Linked DNA regions of Synechococcus elongatus PCC 6301. Each later gene encodes a partner of the first gene's protein in a complex. Links are inferred from orthologs where the notes say so. Each region holds a gene or a part of one and is shown on either strand. Other genes may lie near its edges. The genes, in order: pabB and SYC_RS05915.

Evidence for each region.
Region 2: the proteins of pabB (region 1) and SYC_RS05915 are in contact, whole or in part, in a solved structure (PDB 8RP0), measured with the Escherichia coli proteins. The link is inferred for Synechococcus elongatus PCC 6301 from one-to-one orthologs.

Annotation. Positions count from the first base shown.
Region 1 is NC_006576.1:253,666-256,982, reverse strand. Bases 164-3,163 are described here. They hold pabB (aminodeoxychorismate synthase component I), read left to right. Parts: upstream 164-964; coding sequence 965-2,362; downstream 2,363-3,163. Other genes in these bases: SYC_RS01135 (aminotransferase class IV), read left to right, coding at 2,359-3,153; queC (7-cyano-7-deazaguanine synthase QueC), read left to right, coding at 273-968; SYC_RS01150 (7-carboxy-7-deazaguanine synthase QueE), read left to right, coding at 164-273. Outside these bases: more of SYC_RS01150, read left to right, coding at 1-163. UniProt on the Escherichia coli protein: Part of a heterodimeric complex that catalyzes the two-step biosynthesis of 4-amino-4-deoxychorismate (ADC), a precursor of p-aminobenzoate (PABA) and tetrahydrofolate.
Region 2 is NC_006576.1:1,224,325-1,227,592, forward strand. What follows is about bases 225-3,175. They hold SYC_RS05915 (anthranilate synthase component II), read left to right. Parts: upstream 225-1,374; coding sequence 1,375-1,977; downstream 1,978-3,175. Other genes in these bases: SYC_RS05910 (diacylglycerol kinase family protein), read left to right, coding at 864-1,310; SYC_RS05920 (MBL fold metallo-hydrolase), read left to right, coding at 2,011-2,763; SYC_RS05925 (DUF4079 domain-containing protein), read right to left, coding at 3,108-3,175. Outside these bases: more of SYC_RS05925, read right to left, coding at 3,176-3,268. UniProt on the Escherichia coli protein: Part of a heterodimeric complex that catalyzes the two-step biosynthesis of 4-amino-4-deoxychorismate (ADC), a precursor of p-aminobenzoate (PABA) and tetrahydrofolate.

The DNA.
Region 1 (3,317 bases):
TCTTTCGACTGGGTGACACTCTCGCCCAAGCCTTTCAAAGCGGTGGTGGCGGCGAATTACAACTGGGCGAATGAACTGAAAGTCGTGATTCAGACAGATGCCGACTTCGATTTTGCTGAGCAAGAGGCGATCGCGGTGCCGGAGACGACCCTGAAACTCCTGCAGCCCGAGTGGAATAGCCCCGAAAGTTGCGATCGCGTCGTCAATTACGTGCGGCAACATCCCCGCTGGCGCGTCAGTTTGCAGACGCACAAGTTTCTAGGAGTGCGCTGATGGCCAAGGCTGTAGTGTTGCTGTCCGGTGGGCTAGATTCTGCCACCGCTGCGGCTCAGGCGATCGCTGATGGCTATGAAGCGATCGCCCTCTCGTTTCGCTATGGTCAGCGCCATGTGCGGGAATTGGAAGCGGCGCGATCGGTGGCGGCTGCTCTAGGGATCAATCAGCACTTTTTTGTCGATGTCAACATTGCCCAGTGGGGCGGCTCTTCCCTGACGGATGCGGCGGAACCCCTGCCAGGGTCCGGGGTCGTCGCCGGTGAGATTCCGTCAACCTACGTGCCGGGGCGCAATACGGTCTTCATTGCCTTAGCACTCTCGCTCGCAGAAGCGCAGCAGGCCAGCGCTATCTATCTCGGCATCAATGCGGTGGATTACAGTGGCTATCCCGACTGTCGTCCCGACTATTTGGCTGCTTTTCAGCAACTGGCGAGTCTCTCCTCCAAAGTGGGCGTCGAAGGTCAAGCCCCGCAACTGGTTGCGCCGTTGATTCACGATCACAAAGTCGATATCGTGCGGCGGGCCGTGGTGCTGGGCGTGCCGATTCCAGCCACTTGGTCTTGCTACGCCGGTGGTGCAGAAGCCTGTGGCCGTTGTGATTCCTGCCGGATTCGCGATCGCGCCTTGATTGAAGCCGGCTATCCCGAATGGGCTACCGCGATCGGGCGATCGCTCGTTAGCCTCCAACCATGACCGCGATCGCCCGTCGAGTCGTGCAACCCTTGGTGCGGGAAATTGCTTGGTGCGATCCGCAGCAGGCCTTTGCGCCCTTCGCTCAAGATCCCCATGCAGTCCTGCTCGATCTGGGGGAGCCAGCAACGCCCGAAAGCCGTTACGCCTACCTCTGTCTGTCGCCCTATGCCACCCAGCGAGGCGATCGCTTGGTAACTGAGGCTGATCCTTTCCAGGCTTTGGCAACGTCACTGGCCACAGTAGATTGGCAGACGAATTCTGACTCTGACCTGCCTCCATTTCAGAGCGGTATCTGCGGATTTCTGTCCTATGAATGTGGGGCTTGGCTGGAGCGGCTCCCGACACCGAAACCGGTTGAACCTCGACTGCCGCTCTGGTCGTTGAGCCTCTATGACTTGGTGGTTGCCTGCGATCGCCAGCAACGGCGCACCTGGATTTTCTCCTCGGGATTGCCGCTGCAGGATCCGCGCGATCGCCAGCAACGGGCGGAACAACGACTGCAATGGGTCTGCGATCGCCTGCAGTCAGCTCTACCTTCACAGTCTCCTGATTGGCAGCCTCAGGCTGATTGGCAAGCCCTGCAAACTGAAGCTGACTTTTGTCAGGCTGTGGATCAGGTCAAATGCCACATTCGCGCTGGCGATATTTTTCAGGCCAACTTAACCACGGCTTTTCGCGCCAGTCAGCCAAAGGATCTGAGCCCTTGGCAACTCTATCGACGGCTCTATCAGCTCAGCCCCGAACCTTTTTCGGCCTACTTCGCAGGGGGCGATTTTCAGTTGCTCTCGGTGTCGCCGGAGCGTTTTCTGCGCCTCGACCGCGATGGCTGGGTAGAAACGCGCCCGATTAAGGGAACTCGTCCTCGTAGTGCCGATCCGGCTCACGATCGCCAGTTAGCGACGGAGTTGCAGGCCAGTGAGAAGGATCGGGCAGAAAACGTAATGATCGTCGACCTCCTGCGCAACGACTTGGGTCGCGTTCGTCGTCCCCGCTCGATTCAGGTGCCCCAACTCTGCCAATTGGAAAGCTACGAGCACGTCCATCACCTCACCTCGCAGGTGATTGGTCAACTGCGATCGGGCTTGACGGCGGTGGATTTACTGCGGGCAACGTTCCCGGGCGGATCGATTACGGGAGCGCCTAAAATCCGCTCGATGGAAATTATTCACGAGCTTGAACCGATTCCCCGCCAAGCCTACTGTGGCAGTCTCTTTTGGCTGGGCTTTGACGGCAGCTTAGATGCCAGCATTTTGATTCGGACGCTGCAAATCAGCCAAGGCCAAGTCCTTGCTCAAGCCGGTTGCGGCATCGTCGCTGACTCCGATCCGCTAGACGAATGCGCTGAGATGCAGGTCAAGGTGCAACCCCTGTTGCGATCGCTCCAGCCCTCATGATTGGCTACTGCAACGGTCAGTGGATCCCAACGGAAGATCTGACGATCGCCGTCACCGATCGCGGATTTAGCTTGGGGGATGGCTTGTTTGAAACCTTGCTGGTCTGGCAGGGGAAGGTTCGTCTGGCTGAGCAACATTGGCAGCGCCTGACAAGTAGTGCCCAGCAGTTGCGGATTCCGCTGCCGCCGAATGCAAACATTGACCTGTTGCAAGCAACGGTTGATCACAACGAGCTCGAAACGGGAGCGCTTCGAGTGACTCTGACCCGTGGCTGTGGGCAGCGCGGCCTACAATCGCCGGAACCGCTGCAGCCGCTGCTGGTGATTGTACCGAGCTTGAGTCAGCCTCAATTTCAGCCGTTGCGCTTGATTACGGCTCAAACTGTGCGTCGGTGTCCTGAATCGATTCTGTCGCGCTTCAAAACGCTGAGCTACCTAGAAAATGTCTTGGCACGACAGGAGGCGGAACAGCGGCAAGCCGATGAAGCGCTGTTGTTGACCCCGAGCGATCGCCTCAGCGAAGCAGCAGCAGCCAATATCTTCTTCCGCCTCAACGATGATTGGTGGACTCCACCTCTCAGTGACGGAGCCCTGCCTGGGATTGTGCGCCAGCGCTTGCTCGCAACCGGCTGGGCAAAGGAAACCTCAATCGCTTGGTCACAACGGAATCAGGTTGAAGCAATCGCCCTCAGCAATAGCCTCAGTTTTCGCCCCGTTAGTCACTGGGATGGTCGGGCGCTCTGGACTGATTTAGAGGACTGGCGATCGCGCTTTGAGGCATTGCAGCTCTGATATCAAATCTTTCGAATTAATTAAGGTGTTTCTGGCTGTACTGATTGGCGTTGATCCTGAGGTCAGGGCTAACTAGGACAAGTTGAGCTGCTACTTGTTTTAATGTGTAGAACAGTCTTCACAATCAGTAATCAGGCGTATAGACTAATGTCGCCAATGTAATC
Region 2 (3,268 bases), 970 kb from region 1 along the record:
TATCGTCAGGTCAACGGTTCTACCCCGTCTGTGACCTGATTTTACTGCAATATAGCCTTAGCTCAATCAATTCACTTTATCAACACGAGGGTAGAGCAACTCTTGCAGGGCACAATCGCCTAAGCCTCAGCTAAAAGCACAAATAAATTGATGACTGTCGAGAACAGTAGCAATCATAGGTTTCAGATTATATCCTGATTTCACAAACTCCTTTTGACTCGAACAAGAGCCTGAGCAGTTGCCGATCTCAACAGACATTTAGGTGCCTGATAGCCATCAATTTTCCTAGCCAAAAAATTGTAATTTTCGTGGCAGTGAGTGTCTAATACAATATCGGCAATCAGCATTGAATACCCACTAGAAATCACTATCAAGATGCCATTTCTGAGACAGCCTGTGATGAATATCTTTCATAGCCTTTTCCCTAGGTGAAATCCGTCTCAGGCTGGGACTTTCAAGACTGGATTTTCTAGAGATTAGCTAATGCAAAATAGCTCATGCCTGCCAAGATTAAATAGAGAGATCCAGCGGTAGGGGCTACAAATCGTTGAATTCAATAGACTGAACAGCTCTTTGCTTTCAATTGCCGATTAGCGATCGCTGCCATAGCCAAATGGGATTGAGCTGCTGAATTAGGAGTGCCCCTGTTACCTAGAGCATCCCTCACAAGATTTGGGAAAACGAGGCAGGAGAGCCAGTTTCCCTGCTTGCCAAGATAGGGTTTATTCAAGTTCTGGATGTTCTCTTGACCTAGCTGCGGGGCAGGCTGATTGAATGCCAACCGAGGCGATCGAGCCATCACCTCTGGGGACAATCGCGGGAGAATGTCACACTGTGCACAATGGCTGTCTAGGGAGGCCTACATGCCCGACACTCAACTGCCTCCGAGTCGTCTGGAGGCCAATCTAGCTCGAAGCCGCGGCTATGCTTGGCGGATTGCGCCAAACCTCTTCAGTAGCTTCCGCTATGCCGGCATGGGCGTGAGCTACGCGTTCCAAACCCAGCGCAACTTTCGGATCCATGTAGTCCTTGGCGCGATCGCCGTTGGGTTAGCGTTCGGTTTGGGGCTCAGCGCCACCGATCGCGCGATCGTGACCCTCACAGTGGCTGCCGTGCTGGTGATGGAACTACTCAACACAGCCTTGGAATCCGTTGTCGATCTCACAGTCGAGCAGAGATATCACGAACTGGCTCGCATCGCTAAAGATTGTTCTGCTGGTGCGGTCCTAATCGCCGCGATCGCCGCTGTCCTCGTGGCCGCAACCTTGCTCCTGCCGCCGCTCTGGCTTCGTCTCAGCCTCTTGTGGTGAGCACTCACCGGAATGGAGCCGCAGATCGTACGCTGGAAAGGACTGTTATTCCCGGATCGTCGCTGTGCTGCTCGTCATCGATAACTACGACAGCTTCACCTACAACCTCGTCCAATATTTGGGCGAACTGGCCAGCGACTATGCGATCGCCCAAGAAATTGTGGTGCATCGCAACGATCAAATTGATCTGGCCGGAATTGCAGCACTCAAACCAGATGCGATCGTGATTTCGCCTGGCCCGGGCCGTCCTGAGGATGCAGGCATTTCCATGGCCGCGATCGCTGAATTTGGTCCAACCACACCGATTCTGGGCGTTTGTCTGGGTCATCAAAGTATTGGGCAGGTCTACGGCGGTCAGATTGTTTCTGCGCCAGAGCTGATGCATGGCAAAACCTCACCCGTGCTGCATCACGATGTCGGCGTTTTTCAGGGGCTCGACAATCCAATCACGGCAACTCGCTATCACAGCTTGGTGATCGATCGCGATAGCTGTCCAGCAGACCTCGAAGTAACCGCTTGGGTGGAAGACGGCACCATCATGGGGGTTCGGCACCGTCAATATCCTCATGTGGAAGGCGTCCAGTTTCACCCAGAAAGCGTGCTCACCCAATCTGGCAAGCGGATGTTGGCAAACTTTTTAGCCAAAGTGCCGTCTCCTGAATGCTAGGCTCTTAGCCGTGTCTGTGGCGGGTGTGAATTCGTGAAGCGTCGTCAGTTTTTGCAAGCAGCGGGCTGGGGAAGTTTGGGGGCGATCGCCACAACTTTGCCCCGAATTGCTGAGGCCCAAGCTAGTTCCCTGCAAATTCAATCCTTTGGCCACAGTTGCTTCCGCTTCACGGGTGGCGGCCTGCCCGCGATCGTTGTCAATCCCTTTAAGCCAGGTGGCTGCACCGCAGGTTTACCGCTGCCTCGGCAGTCAGCAGGCGTTGTGCTAATCAGTAGTCGTTTGCTGGATGAAGGCTACGCCGAAGCCATTACAGGTAATCCTCGCATTCTCTTTGAAGCGGGCGTCTATCGGCTGGGTTCGTTGCAGATTCAAGGGGTGAAATTGCCCCACGATCGCCTCGGGGGTCGCCGCTTTGGCAATAACGTCGCTTGGGGCTGGTCTCAAGCGGGATTATCAATCCTGCATCTAGGCGGTGCGGCTGCCCCGATCACCATCGAGAACCAAATCCTGTTGGGTAGTCCTGACGTACTGTTGATCCCTGTCGGCGGTAGCCCCAAGAGCTACAACCCAGAAGAGGCTAAAGCCACGATCGAGTTGCTCAAACCTCGATTGATTATTCCGACCCAATACCGCACCAGTGCAGCGAATAAGGACAGCTGCGAGTTGGGGCCGCTACAACCATTCCTCGAACTGATGCAGGGCACACCCGTTCAACGTCCGGGCAGTACTGTCACGCTACAGAAGGCCAGCATCCCGAAAACCGGCTCGCGAATCATTGTGCTGTAGCCAGCAGTCCGCAAGCAGATTAGGACAATCTAGTTCTGGGCTGGTGTAGAGTCAACAGCCTCTATCCGTGGGGGTGATTGCGCCCCCCATACATCCACCGGGAGACTCGACACCCCCAGTTCCTTTCAACAAGATTGCAGTTGAGACTTGCAGCAGCGATCGCTACCGGTAAAACTAGCTGGTCCTGACCATGGGTTAGAGGTTAATCGGCTCAGGCAACAACGTCCTAACATATTTGCCCTATGCAAGCAGATTAAGCCCCACAGCCAGCAAAAAGCAGTCCAACCCAACGGAAGGACTGCTTAAAAGCGACCTGATTGAATTGCGATCGCGGCGATTCGGCTCTAGTGGCGAGCGATGATGCGCTGCACAATATCCATTCCCGTGACAGCCTGCCAAGCAAACAGGCCAACAATCACGGTGTTGAGGGCGATGTGGGTGCCCCGCGCTAGCTCATTACCTTTTTGCATGAATGGGGACAGCGCTGCGGAAATAGCGATCAAAC